Regions from separate parts of the Halomonas sp. HNIBRBA4712 genome, predicted to be linked through region 2. Evidence: predicted binding sites of a transcription regulator. Region 2 holds the regulator's gene; each other region holds the start of a gene.
The links. The regulator PhoB, encoded in region 2, activates phosphate uptake and scavenging genes when phosphate is short. The targets are predictions, from matches to a motif close to TGTCATANNNNTGTCANA.

Region 1 (5,534 bases), on a different contig from region 2:
CGTTGAGCGCAAGTCCGATGCCGCCGGCGCCGACCAGCCCCAGCACGGTGGACTCGCGGATGTTGATATCCCAGCGGTAGACGCTGATGCCGGCAAACGCCGGCAGGACCTGGGGCAGCACGGCGTAGCTCATCACCTGCAAACGCCCCGCGCCGGTGGCGCTGATCGCCTCGACCGGCGTTGGGTGGATCTCCTCGATCGCCTCGTACAAGAGCTTGCCGACGAAGCCGATCGAGCGCAGCGCGATGGCGATGATGCCGGCGAGCACGCCGGGGCCGACGATGGTCACCAACAGCATCGCCCAGATCAGCGAGTTGATCGAGCGCGACGAGACGATCACGGTCAGCGCCAGGCTTCGCACCAGCGGGTGCGGCGTGGTGTTGCGCGCGGCGAGAAACGCCACGGGAAAGGCCATGACAATCCCCAGCGCCGTGCCCAGGGTGGCGATATTGAGCGTATCCCACATCGGCTGCCAGAGGCTCGCCGCGTAGGCCCAGCGCGGCGGCAGCATCCGGCTTATAAGGTCACTGCCCTGGCGCCCGGCGTCGAGGGCGAACACCCACATGGTGTTGTCGGAAATCACCTTCCAGCAGAGCAGAAAAAGGCAGAGGCCGATAAGCCAGGCGCCAAAGCGCAGCCACTGGGCGCGGCTGGTGCGCCGCTGCCACAGCGGCTGGCCATCGAGAGAGGTCGAAACGGGCATGATGGGTTCCTGCTTATTGGGTAAAGCGGCGAACGTGGCTGGAGGCGTACTCGCTGGCCAGCACGATGGCGATGATGATCAGAAGGATCGCCGCCGACGTGCTGTACTCGTAGCGGCTCAGCGAGGTGTTCAAGGTCGCGCCGATGCCGCCGGCGCCGACGATGCCGATCACCGAGGATTCGCGAAAGTTGATGTCGAGCCGGTACATCGAAAGCCCGATCAGCCGCGGCATGACCTGGGGCTGCACCGCCTGGTTCATCACCTGCCACCAGCCGGCGCCGGTGGCGCGCACCGCCTCGACCTGGCGCCCATCGAGATCCTCGATGTCCTCGGCCAAGAGCTTCGCCATGAAGCCGACAGTAGCGAAGGCCAGCGTGATCATGCCCGCCAGCGGGCCGAAGCCGAACATCACCACGAACAAAATGGCGATGATGATCTCCTGAAACGTACGCGACACCGCGATGATGCCCCGGCACAGCGCATAAACCGGCAGCGGCGCCACGTTGCGCGCCGCCCCAAGGCCCACGGGAATGGCGAGCAGCACGCCGATCACCGTGGAGGTGAGCGTCATGGTCAGACTCTCGATCAGCCCTGCGACGATATCGCCCTGACGGCTGACGAAATCCGGCTGAGCAAAGGCGGCCAGAAAGTTGAGCCCGCGCCCGGCGCCTTCGGCGACCCGCGCCCAGTTCACCTCGACGGTGCCCAGCGCCAGCGCAAGGTACAAAAGGGTGCCGGCGCCGAGCGCCCAGCGCAGCCACGTCCGCTCGATGAAGGCGGGCTTTCGCCACTGCCCCTGGCGCGCCGCGGCCAGCCGCGCATCAATTCGAGCGCTCATCGCAGCCCCCCGCTCACCGCTGGCGTGAACGCCCGGCTGGCGCCTGGCTCGCGCGATGCCAGGGCGGGCCGCGCCTCGGTATCCTCCGGCTCGACCCGGGTATCCCACTCCTCCTCGCCGTAGATCGTGGTGAGGATCTCACTGGTGAGCCCGCTCGGCGCGCCGTCGAAGACGATCTGCCCGGCGCGCAAGCCGACGATGCGGTCGGCGAACTGCTGGGCCAGCGCCACGTCGTGGATATTGATGATCGCGGCCAAGCCCCGCTCGGCGCAGAGCTCGCGAATCAGGCGCATGATCTGGCGCGAGGTTTTCGGGTCGAGGCTCGCCGTGGGCTCGTCGACCAGTAAAAGTCTCGGGCTTTGCAACAGCGCCCGGGCGATGCCCACCCGCTGGCGCTGGCCGCCGGAGAGCGCGTCGGCGCGCTTGTCGATGGCGTGCTCTAGCCCGACCCGCTCGAGCAGACGAAACGCCTCGCGCACCGCATCCTCGGGGTAGCGACGAAAGAAACTGCGCCAGAAGCCGACGTAGCCCAGCCGCCCGGAGAGCACGTTCTCCATCACCGAGAGCCGGTCGACCAGCGCGTACTCCTGAAAGATCATGCCCATCGAACGCCGCGCCCGCCTGAGCCCGGCGCCGGAAAGCGCGGTCAGCTCATCGCCCTCCAGGCGAATGCTGCCTTGGCTTGGCTCCACCAGCCGGTTCACGCAGCGGATCAGGGTGCTTTTGCCGGCGCCTGACGGGCCGATCAGCGCCAGCACCTGCCCCCTGGGCAGCGTCAAATCGATGTCGCTCAGGGCGCGATCGCCGGTGGGGTAGCGTTTACCAACGCCTTTGAGTGTGAGCATGGGAGTACCTCATCGTGACAAAACTCGGCCGGAAGCGCTGCTTCCGGCCGAAAGAAGGGAGTGAAACCTGGGATCAGTCGCAGTCGTAGGCCACGTCGTTGGCGTCGGCGATGGTGCGGATCACCGACCAGTCATCGGCGTAAGTGATGGGGATGAACTGCGCCTCGCCGGAGTTGGCGAACTCCGCCGCCAGCGGCGTGCCTTCCCAGTCATAGCTGAAGAACGCATCCTGAATCTGCTGGGCGAGTTCCGGCTTCAGGTTGTGCGCCAGGCCGTAGCCAGTGGTGGGGAAGGTTTCCGAGGTGTAGATGACGTCGAAGTCGTTTTCATCGATCACGCCGCGGGCGATCATGCGCGTGGCCACCGAGTTGGCGATCGCGGCCGCGTCGTAATCCTGGTTGATCACGCCCAGAATCGAGTTGTCGTGGGAGCCGGAGAAGGCGGTTTCGAAATCCTCGCCCGCCTCCAGGCCGTACTCGGAGCGAAGCAGCGCCGACGGCGCGCGAAAACCCGAGTTGGAGGTTTCGGAGGTGAACGCCAGCTGGCGCCCTTCCAGATCCTCGACGGACGCGATGCCGCTACCCGGATAGGTGATGATCTCCATTTCGTAACCGAAGCTGCCATCCTCGGCGGCCATCATGGCGAACGGCCGGAAGCCGCCGCAGTTCACCGCCACCGGCACGCCGCCGGTGTTGAACCCGGCGATGTGCAGGCGTCCGGCGCGCAGCGCCTCCTGCTGGGCGGCGTTGGACTGCACCGGGAAGAACTGCACGTTCTTGCCGGTCGCCTCACTCAAGTGGTCGAGAAAATCCGCCCACACCTCGGCGTACACCGCCGGGTCCTCCACCGGCGTATAGGCGAACACCAGCGTGCTGGGGTCGACCCACTGGGACTCGTCCGTCGGTACATCGGCGATCATGTCACCGTCGTTGTCGGTGTAGCGCGAGGAGAGATCGGCGGCGGCGTTAAGCGCGGTCAGTGCCAAGGCGCCGGTCACGGCGGCACTGGCAAGCGTACGAGTCAAGGAGCGTGTCATGGTGGGTTCCCGAGGGCATTGTTCGAAGTGATTGCATCGTGGCAGCCGCGCATGACAGCGGCGCGACAGTTGCATGACGAACCGATGACCCTTGGGCAGAATCGCACTGCTTACCGCGCTGAACGACTAGCCGATGGCACGCTCTGCCTTAGTCGTGCGAGGAAGGCTCGGGAGGGGGGAACGTGACCTCGCCGCCGCGGGCGTCGAGTTGGCGAATGGCAGAAGGTCGGCCCCGAGCATCGAGATCGACAAGCCCGAGCCCGCTTGCATTGACCAGCCGCTCACCGGCGCTGGCCGGTTCAGGGTCGCGGGGCACCACGTCGAACTTGCGCCGCTTGGTGAACCAGTTCAGCGGTGACCAGGGCGCGTAGAGCCAGCGATTGAGCCGGTCGAAAAGGTTCAGAAGCTGTTTGGGGAAGGTGTTCTTGATACCGCTCGAGGTGATCTGCCACAGGTGCGGCGCGTGCTCGGCCCGGCGCACGAAAACGTCATACACGAAGGAGTAGTGGACATCGCCGGAGAGAATCACGTAGTTGCCCGGCGTTTTCGAGTGGCGCCAGATTTGTAACAGCACGTTGGCCGCACCGCGGTGTGCCATCCAGTTCTCGGCGTCCACCACCAGCGGCTTGCCCGCCAGGGTAAAGAGCTTCTGCACGCCTTCGATCAGCTTGACGCCAAACATCGGTGCCGGCGAGACGATCACCGCGCTCTGGCACTCGAGAAGTGCCTGCTGCATCTCCATCAACGCCTCCCAGTCCATCAGCCCGGAGGGGCGTTTGGGGCTTCGCTCGCTGCGCCAGCGCCGGGTGCGGGTATCCAGCACCAGAAGCGCAGGCTCCCCGGGCACCTGAAACTCCCAGCCCTGAAAGCGCAGCAGCCGCTCGATGAAGCGATCCTGCCGCAAGGCTTCCAAACGGCCTTTTTCCGTGTCGAGCAGCGCGCCGGCCTCGTCGATCAGCGGTGTGAGCTTGTCCGGGTCGTTGCCCCACCCCTGGCAGAGCAGATAGGCGATCAGGGCGTTGCCGATGATGCGTTTGGAAAACGGATGCCCGTAGGCGCAGCGCTCCCAGTCGGCGGTCAGGTTCCAGTCGTCGGTCACGTCGTGATCGTCGAAGATCATCAGCGTCGGCAGATGCGCCATCAGTCGGGCAGACTGCGCGACGCCCTCGACGAAGGTGTCCATGACCGCCTGCTCCTGGCGGTAAACGGCGGCGTCCTTTTCCGCCAACGCCGGCATGGCCACCTCGATCAGCCGCCAGGGCGTCGGCGACCACACCAGGCAGTACATGGCGAGCATTTCGGCCAGTGTCATCAGGTGGTTCGAGGCGTTCGCCGAGGTGAACACCGGCTTTTTCACCCCGCCGAAAAAGCGCTCGCGCAGCGCGGCGTTGCTGGTCACGTCCGGCAGCAGCGCTTCGCGGTGATAATAGCTCTCCGGGGCGGCGTAAAGCGCCTGGCTATCGGCGACCGTCGCACCTTCGAGCGTTTCGTCGTAAAGCCCGAGACGCCGGATCAGCGCATGAATCGCGGCAAGGGTCGGCCCCGCCACGTCGTCCACGTACACCTGGTCACCGGTCATCAGAAGCCACGCCGGCCACTGGCCGGGCGCGTTTTGCTGCTCGGCAAGCCAGGCATCGCCGCGCACCAGGCCATCAGCGCTTTCGTGGTGCGGCTTGCGACATGAGCCGTGCATCAAACGGTGGTGGCGCGAGGCGAGCACGAAGGCGGGGGTTGGCTGACCGTCATGGCAAAGCCAGCTCGCCCACTCGTTGATCGAACGCCAATACCCCGCCGAATCTTTCAGGCGCAGGTCGTAGTCGATGCGCGTATCGCAAGGCAGCGGTTCGTCGAGCGCCACGTCGATCAGGACAATGTACGCGTGATGGCCAATACGCAGGCGCTTCGCCGCGTCGAGGGCCAGCGCGCGCTCGACGCGTTGGCCGGGAAAGAGCACCAGCGCCATCTCGAGCGGGCGCGTGGTCAAAAGCCACAGCGAAAGCCGGGTCGTGCTCAACCGGCGCAGCAGCGGGCCGACCAGCACCTCGGGCAGCGCGGAAGCGTTGAGGGCGTTGCGTTCAGTCATGGACCACCACCGGCAGCGTCAGGGTAACG
Region 2 (5,534 bases):
GCCGCCTCGAAAGCATCAATCAGCGCCTTGCCCAGCGGCGGGGGCAGAAGGCGGGGCAGCGGCGTGGCTTCCGGGGCGATCAACGTGACCCGGTGGCCGCCGGCGTGCAGGTCGTTGGCGAACTCGCAGCCCACCAGCCCCGCGCCGATCACCGCCACCCGCGCAGGGCCGCGGGTGAGTGCTGCGTGAAAGCGGCGGTAGTCGTCGAGGTCGTTGACGCTGAAAAAGCGCTCGGCCAGCGCGTCGGGCACCTCGAGGGCAGCGCGCGGGCGGGCGCCGGTGGCGAGCACCAGCCTGTCGAACGCGAGAAGCTCGCCGTTTTCGAGCGTGAGCTGGCGGGCCTTGGCATCGAGGCCGGCGACTCGCGCGTTGGCACGCAGCGTGACGTTCAGCTCGTCGGCGAGTGCTTCGCCGCTCTGGCGGGCGAGCGCCTCTGGCGCAAGGCGCTTGCCAAACCCGGTGGAGAGCAGCGGCTTGCTGTATTCGTCGCCGCTGTCAGCGCTCAAAAGCGTAATCGAGCGCGTGTCGCCGCGGCGGCGCAGCTCGCGGGCAAGACCGATGCCGGCCATGCCGGTGCCGACGATGACCAGGTCGACCGGCGTTGCCGTTTTCAAGGAAGTGTGAGCCATGGCATCACCCGGGTGAAAAGCGAATGTCTACAAAAGCGTGCCAAAGCCCCATGTTACACTAACGCCCACCCCATGACCGCCCTGGAGATCGCGTGGCTTCACACCCTCTCACTGCCCACCCTTACCCGCGATGGCGCCCCGTCAGCGCTCTGCGCCCGGCGATGAGCGCGCCCTGGTGGCAGTGGGTGGCCTCGACCGACTCTCTGACCGCGCGGCTGATCGACGCCGGCCACCCAAGTGACTTTCGCGTCACGCTGCTGGGCCAGCGGGTGGGCGTGCCCGCCCGCGACGAAGCCCGGGCGCTGGGGCTTGCGCCACGGCGGCTTGCCTGGCTTCGCGAAGTGGCGCTCGGCGCGAAGGGCCGCCCCTGGGTCGTGGCGCGCTCGGTGGCGCCGCTTGACGCGCTGACGGGCCAGCATCTCGATACCCTGGGCGAGCGCTCGCTGGGCAGTTGGCTGTTTCGCCAGCCGGATCTGGTGCGCGGCCCGCTTTACGCTACGGCCCAGCCCACGGCCTTCGCCGAGCGCCAGGCACCGGCAGGCGTACAGGCCCTCTGGGCGCGGCGCTCGGTGTTCTATCACGGCGGGCTATCGCTTCTGGTGCAGGAGGCGTTTTTATCCACCATGGCGGATGATCTTGGCATGGCTTCGCGCTAGGCTAGAGGCGATTTTATCTTCGTGAGGTAGGCATGGACCGTTCTCTGCTGCGCCCGACCGGGTGGTCCCGGCTGGGCGACTTCATCACCCTGATGCGCCTGGACCGGCCCATCGGCACTTGGCTTTTGATGTGGCCGACGCTCTGGGCGCTGTGGCTGGCCGCCGAGGGCGTACCGGGGCGCAAGGTGCTGTTGATTTTCGTCGCCGGCGTTTACGCCATGCGCGCGGCCGGGTGTGTGGTCAACGACTACGCCGACCGCCACTTCGACGGCCACGTCAAACGCACCAAAAATCGGCCGTTGGCGACCGGGCGCATCGGCGAGGCCGAGGCCAAGGTGCTGTTCATCGCGCTGGTGGCGGTGTCGTTCATCCTCGTGCTGTTGACCAACTGGTTTACCGTGATGCTCTCGGTCGGCGGGCTGGCGCTGGCCGCTGCCTACCCCTTCATGAAGCGCTATACCCACTTCCCCCAGGTGGTGCTCGGCGCGGCGTTCTCCTGGGCGATCCCGATGGCCTTTGGCGCCACGCTTGGCTACGTGCCGCTCGAGGCCTGGGGGCTGTTTCTGGCCAACGTACTCTGGACCGTCGCCTACGACACCCAGTACGCCATGGTCGACCGCGACGACGACCTGAAGATCGGCATCAAGTCCACCGCGGTGCTGTTCGGTCAGGCCGACCGGCTCATCATCGGGCTCTTACAGCTGGCCACACTACTGTTGCTGGCCTGGGTGGGCTGGCGCACGGGCCTTGGCGGCTTTTTCTGGCTGGGGCTGGCGGCGATGGCGGCGACCTTCGTGCACCAGCAGCGTTTGATCGTGCAGCGCGAGCGCGACGCCTGTTTCCAGGCCTTTTTGAACAACCACTGGTCGGGGCTCGTACTCTTTGCCGGGCTTGGCTTGAGCCTCTGGCCGGTGGCGGGCTAATGTTACCGTTGTCATAAAACTGTCACCCGCTCATGGTGTGATTGTCACCGAGACGTCATCGACCCCTTTTTGCCTTTACACCGTGAGGCCCGCCCATGACCGCCAGGACCGTTCTGATCGTCGACGACGAGGCGCCCATCCGTGAAATGATCGCGGTGGCCCTGGAGATGGCCGACTATCGCGTGCTCGAAGCGGACAACGCTCAGGATGCCCACGCGCTGGTGGTGGATCACCAGCCGGATCTGCTGCTGCTCGACTGGATGATGCCCGGCACCAGCGGTATCGAGCTGGCCCGGCGCTTGAAGCGCGAGGAGGCCACCGCCGAGCTTCCGATCATCATGCTCACCGCCAAGGGCGAAGAGGACAACAAGATCCAGGGCCTCGAGGCGGGCGCCGACGACTACATCACCAAGCCGTTCTCTCCCCGCGAGCTGGTCGCGCGGCTCAAGGCGGTGCTCCGACGCACCACCCCGCGCGGCATGGAGGACCCGGTCGAGATCAACGGGCTGCTGCTCGACCCTGTGAGTCACCGGGTCAGCGCCCACGGCAAGGCGCTCGATATGGGGCCGACCGAGTACCGCCTTTTGCAGTTCTTCATGACCCACCAGGAGCGCGCCTATACCCGCAGCCAGCTGCTCGATCAAGTGTGGGGTGGCAATGTCTACGTCGAGGAGCGCACCGTGGACGTTCACATTCGTCGTTTGCGAAAGGCCCTTGGCGATGCCCATCAGAATCTGATTCAGACGGTGCGTGGCACGGGTTACCGCTTCTCCGCTCGGGCGTAAGCCGTGCATCTGTGGAGCCGGGAGTTATGGCGCGTCGCCTGGCTTGCCACGCTGGGCGTGATCGTTGGATGGCTGTTCGATGCGCCGGGCATCGGGCTGGCGGCGGGGCTGGCCGTTTGCCTTTACTACCACTTACGCCAGCTGCGCGCGCTCTACCGCTGGCTGACCCTCACCCCTAATCAGGAACCGCCCGCGGCGGCGGGGCTCTGGGGCGATCTGCTCGATCGCCTTTACCGCTACCAGAAAAGCCAACGGATCACCCAGAATCGGCTGCGGGCGACGCTTTCGCGCATTCAGGAGTCTTCTGAAGCGATGCGCGACAGCGTAGTCATGCTCGACCGTCACGGGGACCTGGAGTGGTGGAACAGCGCCGCGACCGACATGCTGGGATTACAGGCTGCCCACGATCGCGGCCAGCATATTACCAACCTGGTGCGTGATCCGGCCTTCGTGCGCTACTTCGCTTCGCTGAGCTACGGCGAGCCGCTGACGATCACGTCACCAATCGACGAGCGTCGCATTCTCGAGTGTCAGATCACCCTGTACGGCGATGACGAGCGCCTGCTGATGGCGCGCGACATTACGCGTTTGCACCGCCTGGAGCAGATGCGCCGGGACTTCGTCGCCAACGTTTCTCACGAGCTTCGAACACCGCTGACGGTGCTCTCGGGGTATCTGGAAACCTATAGCGATCTGGCCGAGACGCTGCCGCCACGACTCGGCCGCAGCATTACCCAAATGCAGGCGCAAACGCGGCGTATGCAGAATCTGGTCAACGACCTGCTGCTGCTTTCACGCCTTGAAACCGATCAGGGCGGCAAGGACCACATGCCATTGGCGCTGGCGCCGCTTCTGGAGAGCATCTGCCAGGACGCCCGGGCGCTTTCCGCTCAGCAGCACGAAGCCCCACAGCAGATCGAGCTCGAGATCGAAAGCGATGCCCGGCTTCTTGCCAGCGAGCAGGAGCTTCGCAGCGCGATCTCCAACCTGATGTTCAACGCCGTGCGCTACGCGCCGCCGGAGAGTCGGATCACCCTGCGGTTCGTTGACCTTGAAGAGGGTGGCGCCTGTATCGAGGTAGAGGATAACGGCGAGGGTATCGACCCGGTGCATATCCCCAGGCTCACCGAACGTTTCTACCGCGTCGACAAGGGCCGTAGCACCGCAACCGGTGGAACGGGCCTTGGTCTCGCCATCGTCAAGCACGTACTGCTGCGTCACGACGCCAAACTGCAGATCGATTCCCACCCAGGCCTGGGCGCCCGCTTTCGCTGCGTATTTCCCGTCTCAAAAATTGCCCCCGTACTCACGGCTCGTTAAAAGCTTTACAAGTGTGTCAAAGTGGCAGCGTTAACTTGTACAAAAATGCTCATGTGTCATTTTTAGCCACTATCCACGTGCTCTTGTGGCATCAGCAACATGCCTTGTACAACTTGTGTAATATTTTAAGTTTTTGATTTTATTTGTTATTTAATTAAATTGGCACGCATGGCATACGATCTGCAAAGATTTGAGTAAGAAAGAAAACGGTGAACGACACGGATTGCACGTCACTGTCTCTTACTTCAAGCGGTACCCACAGCAATTCAGGAGGTGGATTATGATGTCCAAGGAACTGCTCAAGAAAGCTGGAATTCTCGGTATCTCTTTCGGTCTGCTGGCAAGCCCGATGGCCTTTGCCCAAACCACGGATCATCCTTCCATTGATGAAAATCAGGACAGCATGGTCGAGCAGGACGGTACGCAGGATCACGGTGTCAATATGAACACCAACGAAGCTCCTGATTACACTGAGGAAGAGCTCACAACCGATCATCACACCCAAGGCCCGAACGATGAAACCATCGGCGAGCCGGACTCCATGGGTACAGCACCGGATTCAATCGGAGGAACTGACCCGGGCGCAGAACTGAGCCCTGAAGAAGTCGTAGAGCGCAACTCCGATTCGTAAGTAACATTTAGTTGCAAAATAGGTACAAAGGTTTACGCTTAGAGGATGAGCAAATAAGGGACAAGGATGTCTCATTGCAAGGATGCTCACCGGTTCAAGGATTGGACCAAGCGATGATCAAAGCGTTAGTCAGGGAAGATTCCACGGTTGGAAACCCGCACACGGATTGGAAGCTAGCGTTACGTATCAAAATCGCTGACACCATCAAGACCCCGCCTTTAGCGGGGTCTAATTTTTGCCGGGTACAAAACCGGTTTGGATTGTGCGCACGCCTTCCGGGCTCAATGAGCCTGGTGGTGAGAGAGCCGTTTCAAATCGCGGTAGTGCGCGTCCCACATCAGCACGGCCCCTGCCACCGCACCCGGCATTAAAAACAGGTTGGCCAGCGGTATCCAGGTGATCAGTGTGACTAGCCCGCCGTAGCTCAGGCTCGGCCACCAGCGCGCGCCAAGACGCCAGCGCATCTCCTTGAAGCTTACCTTGTTGTTATCCATCGGGTAGTCCAGATAAGTGATCGCCATCACCCACGCGGAAAACAGCGCCCACAGCAGCGGCGCGGCCAGGTTGAGCCCGGGAATCCAGCTGATTAC
Region 3 (5,534 bases), on a different contig from region 2:
GCGTAAGTAGGGATGATGCGCACCTCCACCGGCAGCATCAGCGTGATGAAGATGATCCAGAACGCCAGCAGGCGAAAGCGAAAGCGAAAGTAGACGATGGCGAAGGCCGAGAGAATCGAGATCGCGATCTTGCCGATGGCAATCGTCAGCGCCATGATCGTCGAGTTGGCGAGCATCAGCCAAAGCGGCGGCGCGCCGGCGACCCGCCAGCCGGAGCCGAGCATCTGCGCGTAGGTATCCCACAGTTTGTCGCCGGGGGTGAGCGGCAGCACCCCGCGCACGAAGGCGCCGGCGTCGTGGGTCGAGGCGATGAACGCGACATACACCGGAAACGCCACCACCAGCACGCCGGCAATCAACACCACGTGGGTCAGAATGTTCAAGTAGGGTCTGTTTTCGACCATGGTTAAGACCTTTGCGTGCTAGTAGTTGACCCGGCGTTCCACGTAGCGGAACTGCACGAAGGTCAGAAGGATCACGATGCCCATCAACAGCACCGACTGGGCCGAGGAGGAGCCGATGTTGAGCCCCGCTACGCCATCGGTGTAGACCTTGTAGACCAGCGTCATGGTCGCCTGGCCCGGCCCGCCGGCGGTGGTGGCGTCGATCACCCCGAAGGTGTCGAACATCACGTAGTTGATGTTGATGATCAGCAAAAAGAAGGTGGTGGGTGACAGCAGCGGAAAGACGATGCTCCAGAAGCGCTTGAAGGGCGTGGCGCCGTCGATGGCGGCGGCCTCGATCAGCGATTTGGGTACCGACTGGAGCCCGGCGAGAAAGAACAGAAAATTGTAGGAGATCTGCTTCCAGGCCGCGGCGATAGTGATCAGCACCATCGCCTGGCTGCCGGAGACCCGGTGGTTCCAGTGGATGCCGAACCAGTCGAGTACGTGGGGCAAAAGCCCGATGGTCGGGTTGAACAGAAACCACCACAGCACCCCGGCCACCACCGGCGCCACCGCGTAGGGCCAGACCAGCAGCGTGGTGTAGAACTTCGCGCTTCTCAGCACCCGGTTGACGCACACCGCAAGCAAAAGCGCCAATCCCATGGAAAGCACCGTGACCGAGATGGCGAAGATCGCCGTGCGCCCCAGGGCGTTCAGGTAGCTCGGGTCACTCAGAATGCGCGCGTAGTTCGAAAGCCCCACGAAGGTGGTCTTGAAGCCGAAGGCGTCGGTGCGCTCGAAGCTCGACTTCACCGCTTGGCTCGCCGGCCAGATGAAGAACACCAGCGTAATGGCAAGCTGTGGCGCCAATAACCAATAGGGAAGCCACCGATTCTGATAGGTGGAGCGCTTGGTTTGCATGATCGATCCTGTGTGGCGAAGGCCCGGAAAAGCCGTCCCCTGAGCCCGCCCTTGAAAGCGAAAAGCCAGGCGCAGGGGAGGGCTCTCACGACCAACCCCGGCCAAGGCCGGGGTTGGTCGAAAGTGTCAGCGCTTAGTTATTGGCCGACTCGAAATCGCGCAGGATCTGGTTGCCGCGGCGCGCCGCGTCATCCAGCGCTTCTTGCCCGCTCTTGTCGCCCGCCAGCACCGCCTGGAACTCCTCGTCGAGCACCATGCGCACCTGCGGGTAGTTGCCAAAGCGCAGACCCTTGGAGTTTTCGGTGGGCTCGTTGAGGTTGATCTGCTCGATGGCGAGATCCGCGCCCGGGTTCTCCTCGTAGTAACCCTGCTCCTGGCTCAGCTCATAGGCGGCGGTGGTGATCGGCAGGTACCCGGTCTCCTGGTGCCACTCGGCCTGAACCTCGGGCAGCGACAAGAACTCGAGGAATTCCGCGACGCCGGCGTATTCGTCCTCGTCGTGACCTGCGAGCACCCACAGGGTCGCGCCGCCGATGATCGAGTTCTGCGGGGCGCCTTCGACGTCCTCATAGTAAGGCAGCATGCCGAAACCGACCTCGAAGTCGGAGTTGGCCAGTACGTCGGCGCGCGAGGCCGAGGAGTTCATGTACATCGCGCAGTCGCCGGCGTAGAACGAGGGTGCCGCGTCCGGGCCGTTGGCGGGGCCGGCGTAGCGGTAGACGCCGCTGTCACTCCACTCCTTGAGCTGATCCCAGAAGCGCGCCTGCACCTCGCCGTTGAAGACGAACTCGGTGTCCATGCCGCCAAAGCCGTTCTCTCTAGTGCCGATCGGCTGATTGTGCAGCGCCGAGAAGTTTTCCAGACCAATCCAGTTGGCCGCGTAAGCCATGGTGAAGCCACAGGACGCCGCGCCTTCATCGACGATCTGTTGGCCCATCTCGCCCATTTCCGCCCAGCTGGTCGGCGGCGTCTCCGGGTCGAGCCCGGCGGCCTCGAAGGCGTCCTTGTTGTAGTAGAGGATCGGCGTCGAGGAGTTGAACGGCATCGAGAGCATGTTGCCATCGGTGTCGGTGTAGTAGCCGGTCACGACGGGCAGGTAGTCGTCAGGGTCGAAGGTGTTGCCGTGGGCCTCCATCAGCTCGAACACCGGGTAGATGGCGCCGCGGGCGGCCATCATGGTGCCGGTGCCGACTTCGTAGATCTGCACGAGGTGGGGCTGCTCGCCGGCGCGGAAGGCGGCAATGGTGTTGACCATGGTCGCTTCGTACTCGCCCCGGTAGGAGGGCACGACCCGGTACTCGTCCTGGGTGGCGTTGAACTCTTCGGCCAGGCCGACCAGGCGCTCGCCGAGCTCGCCGCCCATGGAGTGCCACCAGCTGATCTCGGTCGCTGCCTGGGCGGAAACGCCAAAAGTGGCCGCCGCGATACCGACGGATAACGCGCGTAACGTGAAACGAGACATACATCACTCCTTTTGAGCCCGGACGAGCCAGGCGGCGCAGTACGTTTATTGAGGTTCTTGGGTGCACTGAACAGTAGTGAGTCTAGATGACAAATTGATGAACGCTAAGCGTCAAAAGACGTGAGGGCATGCCACTTTGGCAGTAGGCGCCTGGTCCCAAGCGGTGCTAGGGTGGGCAAAACCGATCCATCGAGACACGCCATGACGAATGCAGAATCGCTTCTTTCACAGCTTATCGCCTTCGATACTACCTCGCGTGGCTCCAACCTCGCACTGATCGAGTTCGTCGAGAGCTATCTTGCCGACTACGGCGTCGCCTCGGAGCGGGTGATGAGCCCCTGCGGCACCAAGGCGAATTTGATCGCGCGTATCGGCCCGGAGGCGCCGGGTGGAGTGATGCTCTCCGGCCATACCGACGTGGTGCCGGTCGAGGGCCAGCCCTGGTCGACGGACCCGTTCACGCTTCACGACGGCGGCGACGGCCGGCTTTATGGCCGGGGCAGCTGCGACATGAAGGGCTTCATCGCCTGCGCGCTCGCCCTGGTGCCCGAGTGGGTCAAGGCACCGCTCGCCCAGCCCATCTATTTCGGCTTCTCCTATGACGAGGAGATCGGCTGCGTCGGCGCGCCGGACTTGATCAAGCGCTTTTACGAGCACTACTCCACCACGGCTCATGTGATCGTCGGCGAGCCGACCTTGATGCAGCCGGTGGTGGCGCAAAAAGGCGCGACCAACCTGCGTACCACCGTGACCGGGGTCGAGGCGCACAGTAGCCAGGTCAACCAGGGCACCTCGGCGATCCACGTCGCCGCAAGGCTCGTCACTTTCATCGAGGACACCATGGCTGAGCTGGTGGAAGAGGGCCGGGTGGACGAGGCCTTCAACGTGCCCCACACCAGCCTTCACGTGGGCAGGATCAAGGGCGGCACGGCGATCAACATCATGGCCCGCGAATGCACCTTCGAGTGGGAGATTCGCCACCTGCCGACCGACACCTTCGACGAGGTGTTCGCCCGCTTCACGCAGTACGCCGATTCGCTCAAGGCCGAGCTTGCAGCGCGCGGCAAACGCGTCGAGATCGACACCGAGGCGCTCAACGTCACCGTGCCGGGACTTGCCGATCGCGACAACGCCGCCGTGCTGCGCCTGGCGAAGGATCACCTGCCCGATGAGTGCTGCAACCACGCGGTGGCCTACGCCACCGAGGCTGGCCAGTTCCAGGGCCAGGGGCTTCAAACGATCATCCTCGGCCCCGGCAGCATCGCTCAGGCCCACCAGCCGGACGAGTACATCGAGAAGAGCGAGCTTGAGGCGTGTGTGGATTTCATGACCCGGATGGGTAGGGCGCTGGAGGCGCCGTTCGAGGGGTAAAAGCTCAAACACTTGAGAAAGATGGGTGCGGTGCCGGGAAGCTCTACGCGAGGGCGCTGTGAATACTTCCTTGTACGCTACTTTCGCCATCCCTGGCGAAAGACCCTCGCTACGAGCTACCCGGCACAGCTGACAAGGTGGATAGGCTATAAACCACTAACAAAAACACCCGCCTTGAGCGTAATGCCAGTCAGTTAAGGTATCTGGCTACCCATTGAGCCTGGTTAGTCTACCGTGGGAGGCCGCTTCAGCGGGCGAATGGCACCGTCAGGTGCCTTGGCTTGGCCACCCGTCGCGAGCTGAAGCTCCCTCCCACAAGTACTATCCATGCTTAACTGAACGGCATTATGCCTTGAGCGGGTGTTTTTCACATACTGCCGAATAATACGCCTAGGGCGAGGAGTGCTCCTCATAAAGCTCCGCCTTGGCGTCGCGCATGACCTCCTCGCAGGCCTGCTGATGGGCAAGCTGGGTGATCAGACTTTGAGTGACTTCGAAGCCTTTCATCAGGCAGGTATCCACCTCGGCGAGGCTAATGGCAGGCGTTACGCGGCAGTCGATTCTGACCGTGCGGCCGCTGCCCTGAAGGCGGTCGGCGAATCGCCGCAGTCGCCAGGCAAGTCGTTCTTTCCATCGGGCCGCGTCTACCGCGCCCTCGTTTACGCTAAACGTGCACTGCCATTCCGGTCTGTATACCTTCATGCGAACCTCCGCTGCGTCTGGAAAGATGATTGGGTCGTGTGTCGTACTCCGTCTTTTTTGGCCATGTGACTCTGCTACTATACCCACATTGACCGCGACCGATACAGGAAAAAGGCCCGATACACCCGCGTTAATGGGGCCACCGCTATGACCTCTAGCCTGAAGACAAGTTGCCCCTGTGGCAGCGGCGCTGTGTACGAAACGTGCTGCGGCGTTTACCACCAGGGCGTGCCCGCGCTTACCCCCGAGGCGCTGATGCGCTCGCGCTATAGTGCCTTTGCACTCGATCTCGTCGATTACCTGAAAGCCACCTGGCACCCCAGTACCCGGCCTCAAGCGCTTTCACCCGACCCGGCCACGCAGTGGAAAAGGCTCGTTATCGAGAGCGCCCCGGCTCCCAAAGGCGAGCGCGGCACCGTCCACTTCAAGGCGTACTTTTTCGAGCGCGGCTGGCACGTGCTGGAAGAGGTCTCGCGCTTCGTAAATGAGTCTGGGCGCTGGTACTACCTGGACGGCGCCCCGCGCCTTGAAAAGCTCAAACCCGGACGCAACGAACGCTGCCTGTGCGGAAGCAATCGAAAATTCAAGGCGTGCTGCGGTGGCTGATGGCGAAGACGTAAAGGCGCCGTGGTATCTTTACCTGCTGGAGTGTCGGCGCGGCACTTACGCCGGTATTACCAACGACTTGACCC

Region 1: phnD (phosphate/phosphite/phosphonate ABC transporter substrate-binding protein) is a predicted target of PhoB. The motif match lies at 3,484-3,501, and genes of this name have one in related genera.
Region 3: ugpB (sn-glycerol-3-phosphate ABC transporter substrate-binding protein UgpB) is a predicted target of PhoB. The motif match lies at 2,855-2,872, and genes of this name have one in related genera.

The regions. Positions count from the first base shown of each region.
Region 1 covers NZ_JBIFXR010000001.1:204,657-210,190, reverse strand. Annotated here, with positions in the region: gene phnE (phosphonate ABC transporter, permease protein PhnE) at 1-703, opposite strand, end outside; gene phnE (phosphonate ABC transporter, permease protein PhnE) at 717-1,541, opposite strand; gene phnC (phosphonate ABC transporter ATP-binding protein) at 1,538-2,386, opposite strand; gene phnD (phosphate/phosphite/phosphonate ABC transporter substrate-binding protein) at 2,460-3,422, opposite strand; gene ACGK9R_RS01040 (alkaline phosphatase D family protein) at 3,571-5,505, opposite strand; gene ACGK9R_RS01035 (sensor histidine kinase) at 5,498-5,534, opposite strand, start outside.
Region 2 covers NZ_JBIFXR010000007.1:163,279-168,812, forward strand. Annotated here, with positions in the region: gene ACGK9R_RS14220 (NAD(P)/FAD-dependent oxidoreductase) at 1-629, opposite strand, end outside; gene ACGK9R_RS14225 (chorismate--pyruvate lyase family protein) at 722-1,285, shown strand; gene ubiA (4-hydroxybenzoate octaprenyltransferase) at 1,318-2,208, shown strand; gene phoB (phosphate regulon transcriptional regulator PhoB) at 2,304-2,993, shown strand; gene phoR (phosphate regulon sensor histidine kinase PhoR) at 2,997-4,313, shown strand; gene ACGK9R_RS14245 (hypothetical protein) at 4,597-4,944, shown strand; gene cysZ (sulfate transporter CysZ) at 5,226-5,534, opposite strand, start outside.
Region 3 covers NZ_JBIFXR010000001.1:161,049-166,582, forward strand. Annotated here, with positions in the region: gene ugpE (sn-glycerol-3-phosphate ABC transporter permease UgpE) at 1-404, opposite strand, end outside; gene ugpA (sn-glycerol-3-phosphate ABC transporter permease UgpA) at 423-1,307, opposite strand; gene ugpB (sn-glycerol-3-phosphate ABC transporter substrate-binding protein UgpB) at 1,441-2,769, opposite strand; gene argE (acetylornithine deacetylase) at 2,971-4,140, shown strand; gene ACGK9R_RS00850 (hypothetical protein) at 4,531-4,842, opposite strand; gene ACGK9R_RS00855 (YchJ family protein) at 4,990-5,448, shown strand; partial or broken gene ACGK9R_RS00860 (GIY-YIG nuclease family protein) at 5,441-5,534, shown strand, end outside.